4 regions of the Paenibacillus sp. lzh-N1 genome follow, and region 3 is predicted to be linked to each of the others. Evidence: predicted binding sites of a transcription regulator. Region 3 holds the regulator's gene; each other region holds the start of a gene.
What was found. Region 3 encodes Rex, which represses fermentation and respiration genes when NADH is low (regulators of the CRP and FNR family bind a similar motif). Its sites were predicted from a motif close to TTGTGAAATATTTCACAA; they were not measured.

Region 1 (4,309 bases), 1.9 Mb from region 3:
TATTCGTCCCCAGATCAACTGGCTGATATGGGTGTAGTGACCAAGATGCTTCATGAGGTAACGAGTGTGGATACAGCCGGCAAAACGCTGCATGCACGTAATCTCCAAACAGGTGAGGAATTTACGGACACATTTGATAAATTGATTGTGACTACTGGATCGTGGCCAATTATTCCGAAGCTGGAAGGCATTGAACTTGATCATATTTTGCTCTGCAAGAACTATAATCATTCGAATGAAATCATTGAGAAAGCCCAGCACGTACAGAACATTACAGTCGTCGGAGCTGGATACATTGGTGTTGAACTGGTAGAAGCTTTTCAAATGAACGGTAAGAACGTAACGCTGATCGACAGTGCTGATCGTATATTGAATAAGTATTTAGACCATGAGTTTACAGACCGGATTGAGAATTCCCTGAGAGAACATGGCATTAAGCTGGTACTTGGCGAGACAGTAAGTCGTTTTGAGGGGACTAACGGTAAAGTAAGTAAGGTCGTGACCTCTAAAGGAGAGTATGAAACAGAGCTTGTTATACTCTGTATCGGTTTCCGACCTCAAACGGATCTGCTCAAAGGTCAGGTAGATATGTTGCCTAACGGTGCGATCATTGTGGACAATTATATGCAAAGTAGCTGCCCGGATGTGTTTGCAGCAGGCGACAGTTGTGCAATTCGTTATAATCCGACTGGCAAAACAGCTTATATCCCATTGGCGACGAATGCGGTTCGAATGGGGACGCTGGTGGCACGCAATCTGGTACAGCCGACCATTGCCTACATGGGAACACAAGGAACCTCGGGTATCAAAATTTACGAAGATAATATTGCGGGAACAGGAATGACAGAAGCCGCAGCAACCGACGAGGGGATGACTGTAGAAGCTGTAACCATTGAGGACAGCTATCGTCCTGAGTTTATGCCAACCTCTGAAAAGGTATTGCTGAAGGTTGTATATGAGCAGGAGACACGGAGAATTGTTGGGGCGCAAATTATGTCGAAGGTCGATTTGACGCAATCCATTAACACGCTGTCTGTAGCCATTCAAAATCATATGACCATTGACCAGTTGGCTTTTGTCGATTTCTTCTTCCAGCCGCACTATAACAAGCCTTGGAATTTCCTAAACGCGGCAGGTTTGCAAGCATTGCCTACAATATCCGAACGGAACCCAGTTACTGTATAATTCGATTTGTCTGTGACATTGTTCATAAGTTTGTCAACAATCTGAAGCGTACGGATGAATCCTTATAGTACAATATAGAGAGCATAAGGATTAGGGGGAGACTTTATAATGGATTTGTTTTATATCCTTTTTCTTGTAGTTGTTGCAGCCGTCGGTCTGGGCGGAGTTCTTTGGTTCTTGAGAGCTGTTGAAAAGGAAGAATACAATTAAATGTAAAGCGCGTAGTAGCGCAGTAGATGTAATAAAATAGAAAAACAGTCCTTTATCCAAGGGCTGTTTTTTTTACACTTTAGAAAGTGATTTTTTTCACAAACAAAATCACTGATTTTAAATAAAATATAAAAGAAGAATATTTTGTTTAAAAGATATTAAAGGAGCGGGGGCAGATGGCAAGCTATAAACCGGGGCAAATTGCCGAAAAGACGGTGGAAACAGGAGTGGCCAAGGCGAACAACCCGTGGACTGTGGCGGTAGTATTGGGATTTTTGGCAGGTGCATTTATTGCACTCGGGTTTTTGCTGGATATACGCGTTATTGCAAGTGCACCTAAAGAATGGGGAAGCATTGCTACCTTTATTGGAGCTGCGGTGTTCCCTGTAGGTCTGGTGTTAGTTTTGATCGCTGGTGGGGAATTGCTGACCGGCAATATGATGGCAGTGCCTTTGGCGAGATGGGCAGGACGAATTAAGACAGGAGCCATGCTTCGTAATTTGGCGATTATTACGCTCAGTAATTTTGCAGGTGCATTATTTGTTGCATTTTTCTTCGGGCATGTTCTGGGCTTGACCGAAACGGGTCCTTACCTGGATAAAGTGGTGGATATGGCAGGGCATAAGCTGCATGAAAGCTTTTTGCAGTCTTTTATATCAGGTATAGGATGTAACTGGCTCGTAGCACTGGCTGTATGGATGGCTTATAGCACAGACTCCATCGGCGGCAAAATTATGGGAATTTGGTTCCCGACCATGGCCTTTGTTGCTATTGGATTTCAGCACGTTGTAGCCAATATGTTTCTCATTCCGGCGGCTATTTTTGCAGGTCATTTTTCGTGGGCAGAGTATGTTATGAATTTCATTCCGGTCTGGTTGGGGAATTTGGTAGGAGGCAGTCTGTTTGTGGCTGGAGCCTACTGGCTGGCCTATCTGAAAAAAACTCAAACCAACACACATTCCGTGAATGAATCTCAAATTACTCCTTCCGTTGCATCCAATCCGTTGAGTGATCATGCATAATCACGTTACTTTATGAAGCAATGAACAAAGCAAATCCGCCATGACAGGCCCGGGGGAACGAAACCTGTCATGGCGGATTTTTTTGGGAGTGGTCCATGATTTGGCATGGAGGATGAGTGTGCTCTCGTCCATAATGCCTTGATCTCTTTTACCCTGGGTATGTAATGATGAAACAGAATGATAAAAAAATAATTATGATTTTTAAAATCCGTTTTGCTCTATACAGCAGGCGGATTTTTATATATTTTGGAGAGATGCTGTGTGGTAAAATCCTTCTCTTGCCATAGGCCAAAGCTGTAGATATGATAAGAACAGTGTAATTTTTGGAAACGGTAACGGAAAGGAGCATTAACACCATGGATCACCGCAATAGTGCGCCTCTTGAGGCCACACTTCAACACAACTTACACGGAGGACAGCGGATGACGGAGCAGCAGAACGGTATTTTTCCGGCCGTATGCCCGTTGGATTGCCCGGATACGTGTGGGCTCCTGCTTCACAAGGAAAATGGAAAGATAGTCAAGGTGACTGGTAATCCGGATCATCCCATTACCAAAGGGGCTATATGCAACAAAGTCCGGAATATGACCGAGCGAGTATATGATCCGGATCGGGTGCTTTATCCGTTGAAGCGTGTAGGCGCCAAAGGGGAAGGGAAGTTTGAACGAATTAGCTGGGAAGAGGCGGTCGATACCATTACAGGTCGGTTCAAGGAGCTGATACGTACGGATGGACCGGAATCCATTCTCCCCTACAGCTTTTATGGCAATATGGGTGTATTGAGTGTGGATGGAATGGATCGTCGCTTTTTCAATGCGCTGGGTTCAAGCCAACTGGATCAGACGATTTGCAGTGTGGCTGGGAATGAAGGCTGGGCATCCGTTATGGGATTTAAGGGCGGCACAAGCCCGGAGGACACAGAGGATGCAGAGCTCATTATTGTATGGGGCGGAAACGTCATCAGCACCAACATGCATCAGGTCGTATTGGCTGAGAAAGCACGTAAAAAAGGTGCTAAGGTGGTCGTTATTGATGTCCATCGCAACCGGACGGCACAATGGGCGGATTGGTTCATTCCCTTATATCCGGGAACGGATACGGCGCTTGCGCTGGGGGTTATGCATGTGCTGTTTGATCAGGGGCTGACAGACGACGAATTTTTACGTCGCTACACCGTAGGTCACGAGGAACTGAGCGAGCATGTTAAGACCTATACACCAGAACGGGTTTCGCAGATTACCGGCGTGCCGAAAGAGGATATTATCCGTTTGGCGGAAATGTACGGGAAGGCGCGAGCGGCCTATATTAATATCGGAAATGGGCTTCAGCATCATGATAATGGCGGTATGAACGTACGTGCAGTTACATGCTTGCCTGCACTCACTGGACAATGGTTGAAACACGGCGGGGGAGCGTCGCGCTCCAATGGTGCTTATGCCAAGATTAACAGCGCCCATCTGGAGCGTCCTGATCTGCGACAGAACCCGGATGCCCGGGTGATCAACATGAACCGGATTGGAGAGGCGCTGCTACAGAAGGAACAACCGATTAAGGCGTTATTTGTATATTGTAGTAACCCGGTAGTTGTAGCACCCGATTCGGAACGGGTGACGGAGGGATTTGAACGAGAGGATCTGTTTACGGTTGTTCATGACCTGTTCCTTACCGATACGGCCTGCTATGCAGATATTGTGCTGCCTGCTGCGTCTTCTTTTGAAGGAACAGACTTATACAAATCGTACTGGCACCACTATATCCAGATGCAGAAGCCTGTCATTGATCCGCTTGGGGAAAGCAAAAGCAATTATGAGCTATTTAGCCTGCTCGGACAGGCAATGGGCTTTGATGAAGCTGCCTTTACAGAAAGTGAAGAGGATATGATCGCAGGCGCG
Region 2 (4,309 bases), 160 kb from region 3:
TTCTACCAGTTCTACAGCGATAGTATCTACGCGGTCATCGTTGTTACCGTAGCAAGGGTATTCGCCTTCGATTTCAAAGTCAACAGCAATTCCTTTTTCGTTACGAATTGGTTTAACTTTTGCATATTTAATGGCGCTCAAGGAGTCGGTAGCAACTGACAGACCCGCAATACCACAAGCCATGGTACGAAGAATATCACGGTCATGCAACGCCATTTCAATGCGTTCGTAGCTATATTTATCATGCATATAGTGAATAACATTCAAAGTGTTCATGTACAGTTTTGCCAGCCATTCCATCATAGGTTTGAAACGGCTCAACACTTCTTCGTAATCCAGCACTTCGCTTGTAATGGCTGGGAACTCAGGTCCTACTTGAACGCCGGATTTTTCATCCTTACCACCGTTAATGGCATACAGCAGAGCTTTTGCCAAGTTGGCACGAGCACCAAAGAATTGCATTTGTTTACCAATTCTCATGGCGGATACACAACAAGCAATACCATAATCATCGCCGTAGATTGGACGCATCAAATCGTCATTTTCATATTGAATGGAGCTAGTTTCAATAGAAACTTTTGCACAATATTTTTTAAAGCCCTCAGGCAGTTTTTCTGACCACAGTACAGTCAAGTTAGGCTCTGGAGCAGGTCCTAAGTTGTACAGTGTGTGCAAGAAGCGGAAGCTGTTTTTGGTAACACGAGTTTCTCCAGTGACAGACATACCACCAATGGATTCTGTTACCCAAGTTGGGTCACCACTGAACAGTTCGTTGTAGTCAGGTGTACGCAGGAACTTAACAATACGCAGTTTCATAACAAAATGATCGACCAGTTCCTGAGCTTGTTCTTCGTTCATCGTACCTTCCTCAAGATCACGTTGAGTATAGATATCAAGGAATGAAGATACACGTCCCAAGGACATTGCTGCACCATTTTGTTCTTTAATCGCTGCGAGATATCCAAAATATACCCATTGGAAAGCTTCTTTTGCATTGTTAGCTGGTTTAGAAATATCAAAACCGTGCTCAGCAGCCATTTGTTTCAATTCATTCAAGGCACGAATTTGTTCAGAAATTTCTTCACGTAGACGGATTACGTCTTCTTCCATGGAATCAACTTCAAGGCTTTTCAATTGAAGTTTTTTATCTTGGATCAAGAAGTCTGCACCATACAGAGCTACGCGACGATAGTCACCGATTATACGACCACGACCGTATGCATCTGGCAAACCAGTAATGATACCAGCTTTACGAGCTGCTCTCATTTCATCTGTATAAGCGTCAAATACACCTTGGTTGTGCGTTTTACGAATATGAGTGAAAATGTCAACAATGCTTTGTGGCACTTCAAAACCATAGGCTTTGCAAGCGTCGATCATCATCCGAATTCCACCAAACGGCTGCAAAGAACGTTTGAATGGAGCATCTGTTTGTACACCGACAATTTGTTCTTTGTCCCGGTCCAAATAGCCCGGTTTATGTGAAATAATGGTGGATGGCGTATTTACGTCTACATCAAGCACGCCGCCGTTTGCCAACTCTTTTTTAGTAAGATCAGATACAATTTCCCACAATGCAGTTGTATTGGCGGTAGGACCAACCAAAAATTCTTCATTGCCAACATAAGGTGAGATATTGGTTTCAATAAAATCGTTGACGTTAACTTCTCTAGTCCATTTTCCTTTTTTAAAACCTCTCCAGCCAGATTGTTGCTCTTGTAATTCTCTCTCAATCACCGACATGTAAATCCCTCCAAATTGTTTGGTCTTCCGGACTTGTGATTTTTTTCACGTTTAAACTATTTCTTGAGCCCGGCCTTTTCACCGATGCCTTACGCTCAGTGTCGGGACCTTTCTTACACTCTTATTGTAGAATAATGATAGAGTGTAGTATGTGACATAAATCACAATATGAGTGATTTATATCACTTTATTTTCCCTAGCTTCACGCCTATACCTTCAGCCTCGCCGCTCACCTCCCTTCCCAAACCAAGAGGCCCTCTATATAGAGAGCCTGCATTGGTATTGTATAGGAAAATGCTTTGTTACAAGCCTCTTCATACTATTATATTATTGATCAAAGCGTCCGTAGAAGGCATTGCGGTATACATCAGCCAATTCAGTAACCAGCGGCAGCTTTGGATTTGCAGTTGTACATTGATCCTCAAAAGCGCGGTCAGCCAGATAATCTACACGTGATTCAAAGTCTTTTGGATCGAATCCGAGTTGTTGGAACGATTCCTCGATACCGAGTGTTTTGTTCAACTTACGGATCGCGTCAATTAAGCTGTTAACCCCTTCTTCAGTGGTACGTGCAGGCAGTCCCAGTATGCGTGCAATTTCTGCATAACGCTCATCCGCAACAAAGTGCGAATATTTAGGGAACGAAGCAAATTTTGTCGGTTTTTTCGCATTATAGCGAATAACGTGCGGCAGCAAGATAGCATTCGTGCGGCCATGCGCCGTATGGTATTGTCCGCCCCATTTATGTGCAAGACTGTGGTTAATACCCAAGAATGCATTAGCAAACGCCATACCTGCAAGTGTAGAAGCATTATGCATTTTTTCGCGAGCCAACTTGTCGCCGATCAGAGCCGATTGCTCCAGGTATTGGAATACCAGTTGAATGGCTTTAATTGCCAGACCATCTGTGTAATCATTGGCCATTACAGACACGTAAGCCTCGATAGCATGTGTCAGAACGTCCATACCTGTATCGGCTACAGCTGTTTTAGGCAGCGAATATACAAACACAGGGTCAATAATTGCCACATCAGGAGTCAACTCATAGTCAGCCAGCGGATACTTCGTGTTGCCCAGGTTTTTGTCTGTAATTACTGCAAACGATGTGACTTCCGAACCTGTACCCGAGGTTGTAGGGATAGCTACAAATTGTGCTTTTTGACCCAGACGTGGGTACTTGTAAATCCGTTTACGAATATCCATGAATTTTTGCTTCAAGTTATTGAAATCAGTATCCGGATATTCATAGAACATCCACATGCCTTTAGCAGCATCCATTGGCGAACCGCCGCCGAGTGCGATGATGCAATCCGGTTGGAAACGTCTCATCATTTCAGTACCACGTTCTACCGTAACTGTCGATGGATCTGGCTCAACTTCAGAGAACACTTCAATCGCAACTGGTGTTTGGCGCTGGTGCAAATAATGAATGACGCGGTCCACATATCCGAGTTTCACCATCATAGGGTCAGTGATAATGGCTACACGTGTGATATCAGGCATTTTAGCAAGATACTGTGTCGAATTTTTCTCAAAATAAATTTTGGAAGGTACTTTGAACCATTGCATATTCACCGTCCGTTTCGCCACCCTTTTCACATTAATCAAGTTAACTGCAGATACGTTCGACGAAGTCGAGTTACGACCGTACGAACCGCAACCAAGTGTCAACGAAGGAAGGTTGGTGTTGTAAATATCACCGATTGCACCATGTGTGGAAGGTGCATTTACAATGATACGACCTGTTTGCAAACGGTTTGCAAAGCGAGCGATAACGTCCTCATCTTGCGAATGGATAGCTGACGAGTGACCCATACCGCCGAACTCTACAACTTCAGCAGCACGTTGGATACCTTGCTCTGCATTTTTCACTTTGTAGCAAGCCAATACCGGACTCAATTTTTCCGCAGATAATGGGAATTTGGTTCCTACTCCTTCAATTTCAGCGACCAAAATTTTTGTTCCTGCCGGTACTGTAATGCCGCTCATTTCAGCTATTTTTACAGCAGACTGGCCGACGATGGCCGGGTTCACTGCACATTTTTCTACATTCATAGCCCCTTGAGTGAGCTTAGCTGCTTCTTCTTTATTTACAAAGTAGCAACCATTAGCAATCATCAATTTCTTCACTTGCTCGAAGATAGGCTCTTCGATAATTACGGCTTGTTCCGAAGCACAAATCATACCGTTATCAAAAGATTTAGAAAGGATAAGGTCGTTCACGGCCTGTTTGATATCGGCTGTTTTTTCAATAAAGCAAGGTACGTTACCAGGACCTACGCCAAGCGCAGGTTTACCACAGCTATAAGCTGCCTTAACCATGCCTGATCCACCAGTTGCCAAAATCAATGCCACATCAGGGTGGTTCATCAGTACATTTGTTTTATCCATCGAAGGTGCTTCAATCCATTGGATGCAATCCGCTGGAGCACCATGTTTAACAGCTGCTTCAAGCAAGACGCGGGCTGCTTCCGCACTACACGATTGAGCAGATGGATGGAAGCCGAAAATGATTGGGTTACGTGTTTTAATGGCAATTAACGCTTTGAACATCGTAGTCGAAGTC
Region 3 (4,309 bases):
GCTATTGCCCAGCTATGAACATCTGGTCATTGATGAAGCACATCATCTAGAGGAAGTAGCCGGTAAGCACCTGGGCATGCATATGAAATATTTCACACTCGTGCATACGCTGACTCGATTGTTCAAGGACAGTAAGAACGGACAATTGCCTTCGTTACGTCAGCAGTTGGCAAAGTCGGGGCATGAGAAGTCGACGGAATGGGCCTCGACCATTGATCAGCTGTACCCACTCGTGTTAGAGGTTAAGGAAACTTGGGACCTGCTAAGCGATAAGTTGTTTGGTATGTTGCCAGAGCGGTCTGATGCCACACCGGGTGAAACGGGGCAATTTTCTTCGCGTCTCAAACCGTCGGCCAAGCCTGCAAAGTGGGATCATGCGGCGGCGTTGGAAAATCAGCTTTATGTAACGTTGAGTGAAATTTTGCGCAAGGGCGACAAGCTGATGCTGGATGTCAAGGAAGAACACGACGATTATGCGGCGGATAGTCTCATTACAGATATCACGGGTCTGCTTAAGGATTTGGCGGGGATTAGGGAAAATTTGCGCTTCTTTATACGACTCGATGATGAAACAACCGTATATTGGCTCGAAGCGAGTGGGCAATTCCGTAGTAAATCATTGCAATTTTATGCAGTGCCCGTCGATGTGAGCCGCCAGTTGAAAGAAATGTTTTTTGACAAAAAAAGAAGTATTATTCTGACATCTGCTACTTTATCGGTAGATAAGTCGTTTCAGTACATGACCGATCAACTCGGCTTGCAGGAGGCAGCGGATCAAGGACGATTAATGACGTCACAGCTCCCATCACCTTTTAATTACAGGGATCAGGTGTTGCTGGTCATTCCGCGAGACTTTCCGAGTGTGAAGGGCAGTGTAGGGGATGCACATTTTGTAGAGATGCTCGTTAGCTCTCTAGGAGCGACTGCCCAGGCGACGCGGGGGAGAATGCTTGTTCTGTTTACTTCCTATCGGATGCTCCGGCAAGTGTATGAGCCACTCAAAGAGGCGTTAGCATCCAGCGATATTACCGTGTTAGGACAAGGTGTAGACAGTGGGAGCCGCAGCAAGCTAACCCGTCGTTTTCAGGAAGCCAAGGCTTCTGTATTGCTGGGAACCAGCAGCTTCTGGGAAGGCGTTGATATTCCAGGGAAGGCTTTGACTTGTCTGGCCATCGTTCGCTTGCCGTTTCAACCGCCCAATCACCCGTTACTGGAGGCAAAAAGCGAGCTGCTGCAGCAGCAGAAGAAGAATCCATTTATGAAGCTGTCTGTACCACAAGCAGTTATTCGCTTCAAACAGGGATTTGGACGATTGGTACGTACAGCGAGCGACCACGGAGTCGTTATCGTTTACGATACGCGTGTGATCGAATCCTATTATGGAAAGCACTTTTTGTACTCGTTACCGGGACCAAAAATGGAGCATATGCCATCGGAGCAAATGGTGCCCCGCATCGCCGAATGGCTCCAATCCGCCCCGGAGACAGAGGCACAACGGACGGACACCTAAAGTCCGTTACAATTAGGGGGAGCAAGTATGAAATCAGATAAAATTTCAGAGGCTGTCGTACGGAGATTACCCGTATATTTACGTTATCTGAATGCACTGCACAAACGGGAGGTGGCTACGGTCTCTTCTCAAGAGCTGGGACAGAGGTTAGATTTAAATCCAGCCCAAATTCGTAAAGATCTTGCCTATTTTGGCGATTTTGGTCGGAAGGGTATCGGTTACGATGTTTCTTATCTAATTGAGAAAATACGCCATATCCTGAAAATCGACCAGCAAATTAATGTGGTATTGGTCGGAGCGGGTAATCTGGGTCAAGCCCTATCAAACTATAACGCTTATTTAAAAGACAATATGAAGATTGTGGCGGTATTTGATGCGTTCCCGGATAAGGTTGGGACCAGAATCAATACCTTAGTCGTTCAGCCGATGGATGAATTGGAAACGACTGTAAAAGAAAAAAATATTCGAATCGGGATTATTACTGTACCTGATTTTGAGGCACAACACGTAGCTGATAGGCTCATTGAGAGTGGAATTGGAGCGATTTTAAACTTTGCACCTATCATTCTCAAGGCACCGGCTAACATTCGGATACATGCCACAGACTTTACAACTGATTTGCTTAGCCTCGCTTATTACCTGGAGGACGGAAAGGAAGAAGCACAATATGACAGTGAATAAATGGATGATTAAAAACGGTTCTTTTGCCGTGAATGGACCTGAAGCTGGGGTAATCCATGGTTTTATGATTGTGGAGGATAGCCGTATTACTTACATTGGCGAGACTCTGCCTCCGGGTGAGGAAGAGACGGAAGCAATCGACGGTAACGGGTTATTGTTTTTGCCTGGTCTGATTAATACTCATGGTCATGCGGCGATGTCTCTGCTGCGAGGGTATGGAGATGACTTGGCACTTCAAGTCTGGCTTCAGGAAAAAATGTGGCCTATGGAAGCCAAGTTTACATCTACGGATGTGTATTGGGGAACATCCTTGTCAGTGCTGGAAATGCTGAAAGGTGGAACCACAACTTTCCTGGATATGTACGATCATATGGATGAGGTGGCACGTGTAGCTGAAGAGTCGGGCATCCGTGCAAGTTTGATGCGTGGAGCCATTGGACTCTGTTCAGAAGAAGAACAGCGGATCAAGCTGGCTGAGGCCGTGACTTTTGCCCGTAACTGGCATGGAAAAGCAGACGGACGTATCACAACGATGATGTCTCCGCATGCCCCATACACATGCCCGCCAGCGTTTATTGAGAAATTTGTTCAAGCAGCACATGATCTCGATTTACCATTGCATACGCACATGTCCGAGACGATCGCCGAAGTTGAGCAAAACGTACGCGACTACGGTTTGCGTCCAGTTGCACACTTAGATAAGCTTGGCTTTTTCTCCCGCCCTTCACTTGTTGCCCACGGCGTACACTTGAACGACGAAGAGATAGCTTTATTAGCGGAACGAGGTGTGGCGGTTTCACATAATCCAGGCAGCAACTTGAAGCTGGCAAGTGGTGTAGCTAGAGTGCCTGAATTGCTGCGTGCAGGAGTTACTGTTTCTCTTGGAACAGACGGTCCTGCCAGCAATAATAACCTGGATATGTTCGAGGAAATGCGTCTGGCGGCACTCATTCACAAGGGAGTATCTGGCGACCCAACAGCAGTTCCTGCAAATGAAGCACTGCGTCTGGCAACAGAGTATGGTGCAAAGTCGATTGGTTTAAAAGAAGTAGGAACGCTGGCAGCAGGCAACAAGGCTGACTTTATCGCGCTAGATCTGAATCAGGCCCATTTCTTGCCGCGTACAGATCTTATTTCCCATGCCGTATACTCTGCAAGTGCCAAAGACGTGGCTCATGTGTGGGTAGACGGTCGACAGGTTGTGAAAAACGGCGAATGCCTGACGATGGACGAGGAACGTATCAAACATGAGGCACAAGCCGCCTTTGAAGGGCTGCTGTCGCGCTAATTCAGGTGTCACATCCCCTTAGAGAGGAAGCACAGGTTTGAAAAATAAGAAGAAATGGATAGCGGTCGCCATTTTGGCCGTAATACTGATTCTGGTCAGCATTTTCTGGTATTATTCCTATGTTACTCAAGACCAGGTGGCTGAGAAAAATGCCGCTATCATTAAGGCCAAGCAATCAGGTGGTCTGGTTAGCACGACTCAGACATGGAAGTCTGTGTGGGATCAGATATATTGGGTGGTTCAAGGAAAAAACGCACAGAATGAAAATATAATGGTGTGGGTCCCTTTTCAAAAAATGGAAGGACAACCTAACGTACCTGTCGCAGATCCAAGCGGTGTTCATACCGAGCTGATGAAAAACGGAGTCGACGAGCAAAAAATGACAGCGATAATTCAGCAGCAACTTCCAAATGCAAAAATTGTAAGGCTCCAACCGAGTGTGTTCAATGGCGAATATGTATGGCAACTGTTTTACGATGATGAAAGCCATCACAACTATACCTTTTACCGTTTCTCAGATGGAGCATCGACGGGGATAAAGTATACTTTGCCTAATTACTAGCGTGTTATGGGAGTAGTGATGATGGTGAAAGCAATGTATTGTTAAAAGAATAACTGATTGAAGTTGAAAAGACGTAAATGCGATTTAAATCGTATTTACGTCTTTTTTTGCTGCTACGAAAATCACAACTCCTCCACACATTGCCTTCGATATTAGATTCACGTTATGATATACTATATTTTATAAGTGATAGACAAAAATGATAGAAAAATGAGTTGCTGATCTCTATAAGATCATGCAATTTGGTTGTTTGTTGACATTCGTCCCG
Region 4 (4,309 bases), 2.5 Mb from region 3:
CCATAAGCGCTATAAACGCCCCGCTAAACCGCAGCAAACGTAAAAGTGTTCCTGGAATCCACCGCTCATAATAGTCCTCGGGAGATTGAAGCAGCATACTGAAGGTCACCGGGACAATAAGTGCAAAGGGAGTACCATCTAGTAAGATCGCTATTCTTCCCTCCAACAAAGCATTAATAACACGGTCAGGACGCTCTGTATTATGAGCCTGTTGGAACGGACTTAAATAATTGTCTTCGATGAGTTGTTCCACATACCCGGATTCAGGTAAAAAATCCATGTCTATTTTTGATATTCTGCGGCTTACTTCTTCAAGAAGGTCCGGATTCACAATATCCTTTATATACGCGATAACAAGATCTTTTTTGATTCTGCTGCCCACTTGGAATTTCTTCATTTCCAGACTTTTATTTAAACCCTGGCGTCGAAGCATCGAAGTGTTTTCACTCAATACTTCCGTAAAACCGATTCTGGGACCCCGAAGCAATGCTTCAGAGGTTGGTTCATTGACGGAGCGAATAGCGCCATTAGGAGGGCCCACCAGTAGCGCTTCCTTCATTCCTTCAATTAATAGGGCGGTATGACCTAAAAGGATGAACTCGTACAGTTCCTCCATACGGGTAACTTCACTAATTTGCGTAAGTGGCATCAGGCTTTCTTTTATAAAAGAATTACTTATACCTTCCGGTTGTTCCTGCTGATCCTGACCCTGCTGCTGGCCTTCAAACATCAAGACCTCCAATACCTGCTTGCTCATAAGCTTTTCATCCTGCATACCTTCTATGAAGACTAACACGGACCGAACATGAAATTTCTTCACCACAAACTCACGAAAATGCACATCACTATTTTCGCCAATAGCTTCACGAATTGCCTGTAAGTCGGAATCATAATTTCCTGTAATTTTAGAGCTCGGTTCATGCTGCTGATCCATGTGCCCTTCGTTATGTTTATTAGAGAGCGGATGACTGGAAGAGTGTTTGGATTTGGCTCCCTTACTGCCGACAAACGAATAAATCGAGGTGTTTATATAATAAATTCCTAAAGGAATAATCAACGCGAGGCCAGCTTGAAAGAGTGTACTCCAGCTAGGAAGATAAGAAATGATTTTAGACCACATGCTGATTACCTCCAAACAATTCAATTCGTTTTCCCATAAGATACAAGTTGTTCATAAAGTATTCCTTATAACGGTTGTATTTACGCATGAATTGGAAAGATTCTTTCGATGACACTGCTATGATTTCCGGTCCTTACCTTAATCCCTTGAAATAGAATAGGGAAATCCCTAAATATTCATAATTTTAACTACATTGTGATCGAAATCACATATAGACCTATCTGCTGTATTAGAATAGAAGCATAAACAATATTCATTAGAAACGTAGAGATGTCGTCGGATAGGAAGTAGCGTCGAATGAATGGAGGAACCGGTATATGATAAACAGTAAAAAGAAGCTTGTGGTTATAGGGAACGGGATGGCTGGTATCAATACGGTCGAACAAATTTTAAAATTAACAGATAAATATGAAATTACAGTCCTGGGAAGTGAGCCGCATCCGAACTATAACAGGATCATGCTCTCTTATGTGTTGGAAGGTAGTAAAACAATAGATGATATCATACTGAACGATTTGCAATGGTATGCGGATCAAGGGATTACTTTATATACAGGAAAAATGGTTAAAAGCATCGACGGTGAGCACAAGAAGATTCACACCGAAGACGGACTGGAAATTGATTACGATGTGGCTTTGGTGGCTACTGGTTCACAATCGTTTATTCTGCCTATTCCGGGTAAAGAATTACCGGGAGTTATTGGTTTCCGAGATATCGCCGATTGCTCGGCAATGCTGGAAGCAGCGAAGACCTATAAAAAAGCCGCTGTCATTGGCGGAGGTCTATTGGGGCTGGAGGCAGCTAAAGGCCTGGTCAACCTCGGGATGGATGTTACGGTCGTTCATCTAATGGAAGATTTGATGGAACGTCAGTTAGACCGGGAAGCCTCTGCGATGTTGAAAGCAGAACTGGAACGTCAGGGAATCAAGTTTGCTATGCAAATGCAAACTGCGGAAGTGTACGGTCAAGATCGGGTACAAGGACTGCGCTTCTCGGATGGAAGCGAGCTGGAAGCAGATTTGGTTGTAATGGCCGTCGGGATTAAACCTAATATCCAGGTAGCTAAAGAAAGTGGTATGGAAACGAACCGCGGGATTGTGGTCGATGATTTCATGAGAACCTCCATGCCGGATGTATACGCTGTAGGGGAATGTGTTGAGCACCGTGGAATCTGCTACGGTCTGGTAGCTCCGCTGTTTGAACAGGGAAGTGTGATTGCCAAGCATTTGGCAGGCGTGGATACTGAAGGCTATGCAGGATCGGTAGTTTCCACCAAGCTTAAAATTTCAGGGGTAGATGTTTTCTCAGCTGGCGAATTCATAACCCAACCTGAACATACGGCGATTGTAGCGAAGGATGAGTGGAAGCGAACATACAAAAAGGTACTGCTTCGTGATAATAAAATTGTTGGTACTGTACTGTTTGGCGATGTGAGTGAATCTGCTAGTCTGCAAAAATATGTGCGTCAGCAAACGGAAATGACAGATGAGATCTATGGACAGATCATGGGTACTGGATGCGGCAATCACGGGGCGAAGACGTCATCCGTTGAAACGATGGCGGACGATGAAATTGTCTGCGGTTGTAACGGTGTGACTAAAAAGGCAATTGTGGAAGCAATCAATGAAAATGGATTGACCACAGTCGATGAAATTAAAGCATGTACCGGAGCAACGCGCTCCTGTGGAGGATGTAAGCCGGTCGTTGAGCAAATTTTGCAATATGTTCTTGGAGACAGCTTCAAAACATCAGCTAAGCAGGGAATATGTGGCTGTACAACATTGAGTCGGGACGAAATTGTGGAAGCGATCAAAACCAAAGGGCTGACCACTACGCGTGAAGTGATGAATGTACTCGGCTGGCATAATGATGAAGGATGCTCCAAATGCCGTCCGGCGCTGAATTATTACTTGGGTATGATTAACCCTGATACCTATGAAAATGAGGGAGATTCCCGGTTTGTAAATGAGCGATTGCACGCGAACATTCAAAAGGATGGAACGTTTACAGTGGTGCCAAGAATGTACGGCGGGGTAACGACTCCAGAAGATTTGAAGAAGATAGCTGATGTATCGCTTAAATATAACGTTAAGGTCGTTAAAGTAACCGGGGGACAACGGCTGGATTTGATTGGTGTACGTAAAGAGGATCTGCCTAAAGTGTGGGAAGAACTTGATATGCCTTCGGGATATGCGTACGCGAAGTCACTTCGTACGGTGAAAACCTGTGTTGGATCGCAATTTTGTCGTTTTGGTACACAGGACTCGATGGGAATGGGAGAAGTACTGGAACGGAAATTCGAACGATTGGATTTCCCGGCAAAATTCAAACTAGCGGTTAATGGATGTCCACGCAACTGTGCGGAATCATGTACGAAGGATATCGGAATCGTAGGCAACGATGGGGGCTGGGAGATCTTTATTGGTGGAAACGGTGGTATTAAAGCACGGTTGGCTGATTCACTCTGTAAAGTAAAAACCGACGCTGAACTGATTGATATTGTAGGAGCCGTGATGCAATTCTACCGGGAAACAGGGCAATACCTGGAACGTACTTCCGAGTGGGTGGAACGGATCGGTCTGGAAGAGATTCAGAAGGCTGTCGTTAACGATACAGCTAATCGACAAGCTTTAGTAGAACGCGTTGAATTTGCATTACAACAGGTCGAAGACCCATGGAAAAAAATCATCCATGATGAGGATACACGCAAGAATCTATTTGAGGCTGTCACTCCGTCCATTGTGTAAAATTGCATCTAAAAATGCCTGAGGAAGGAAGCGAGCAAGCAAATGATCAAGAATGCCGAATGGCTTGTTGTCGGTCATAGCAAGGATTTTCCGATCAGAATAGGACGCACTATCCACGTCAAAGGTGCTGAAATTGCTGTTTTCCGCACTTCGGAGAATAAGCTGTATGCTGTTGAAAATAGTAATCCTCACCCTAAGGGGGGTCCTCTTACAGAGGCAATAGTATCTGGTCATTATATTTATGATCCTTTGTATGACTGGAAAATTGATTTGCAAACAGGCCTCGTTCAAGAGCCTGACCACGGACAAATTAAAACGTTCGCCGTCTGTGAAGAGGGAGAAGTAGTGAAAATATCGCTTGTGACGGTTTAATTCATGTGAGGGAAAGCATAAAAAGGGCTCGACAGGAACAATCCTGCAGGGCCCTTTTTGTTTTGGATCA

Region 1: the regulator Rex is predicted to act here: its motif matches at 1,480-1,497, upstream of C0638_RS09845 (formate/nitrite transporter family protein).
Region 2: the regulator Rex is predicted to act here: its motif matches at 1,893-1,910, upstream of pflB (formate C-acetyltransferase).
Region 4: the regulator Rex is predicted to act here: its motif matches at 1,314-1,331, upstream of nirB (nitrite reductase large subunit NirB).

Annotation. Positions count from the first base shown of each region.
Region 1 is NZ_CP025696.1:2,163,587-2,167,895, forward strand. Features, by position in the region: gene C0638_RS09840 (FAD-dependent oxidoreductase) at 1-1,185, shown strand, start outside; gene C0638_RS09845 (formate/nitrite transporter family protein) at 1,572-2,417, shown strand; gene C0638_RS09850 (molybdopterin-containing oxidoreductase family protein) at 2,774-4,309, shown strand, end outside.
Region 2 is NZ_CP025696.1:3,952,603-3,956,911, reverse strand. Features, by position in the region: gene pflB (formate C-acetyltransferase) at 1-1,743, opposite strand, end outside; gene adhE (bifunctional acetaldehyde-CoA/alcohol dehydrogenase) at 2,071-4,309, opposite strand, start outside.
Region 3 is NZ_CP025696.1:4,110,449-4,114,757, forward strand. Features, by position in the region: gene dinG (ATP-dependent DNA helicase DinG) at 1-1,510, shown strand, start outside; gene C0638_RS18635 (redox-sensing transcriptional repressor Rex) at 1,538-2,191, shown strand; gene C0638_RS18640 (amidohydrolase) at 2,178-3,479, shown strand; gene C0638_RS18645 (cell wall elongation regulator TseB-like domain-containing protein) at 3,517-4,041, shown strand.
Region 4 is NZ_CP025696.1:996,698-1,001,006, reverse strand. Features, by position in the region: gene C0638_RS04510 (spore germination protein) at 1-1,120, opposite strand, end outside; gene nirB (nitrite reductase large subunit NirB) at 1,438-3,867, shown strand; gene nirD (nitrite reductase small subunit NirD) at 3,910-4,239, shown strand; gene C0638_RS04495 (exosporium glycoprotein BclB-related protein) at 4,307-4,309, opposite strand, start outside.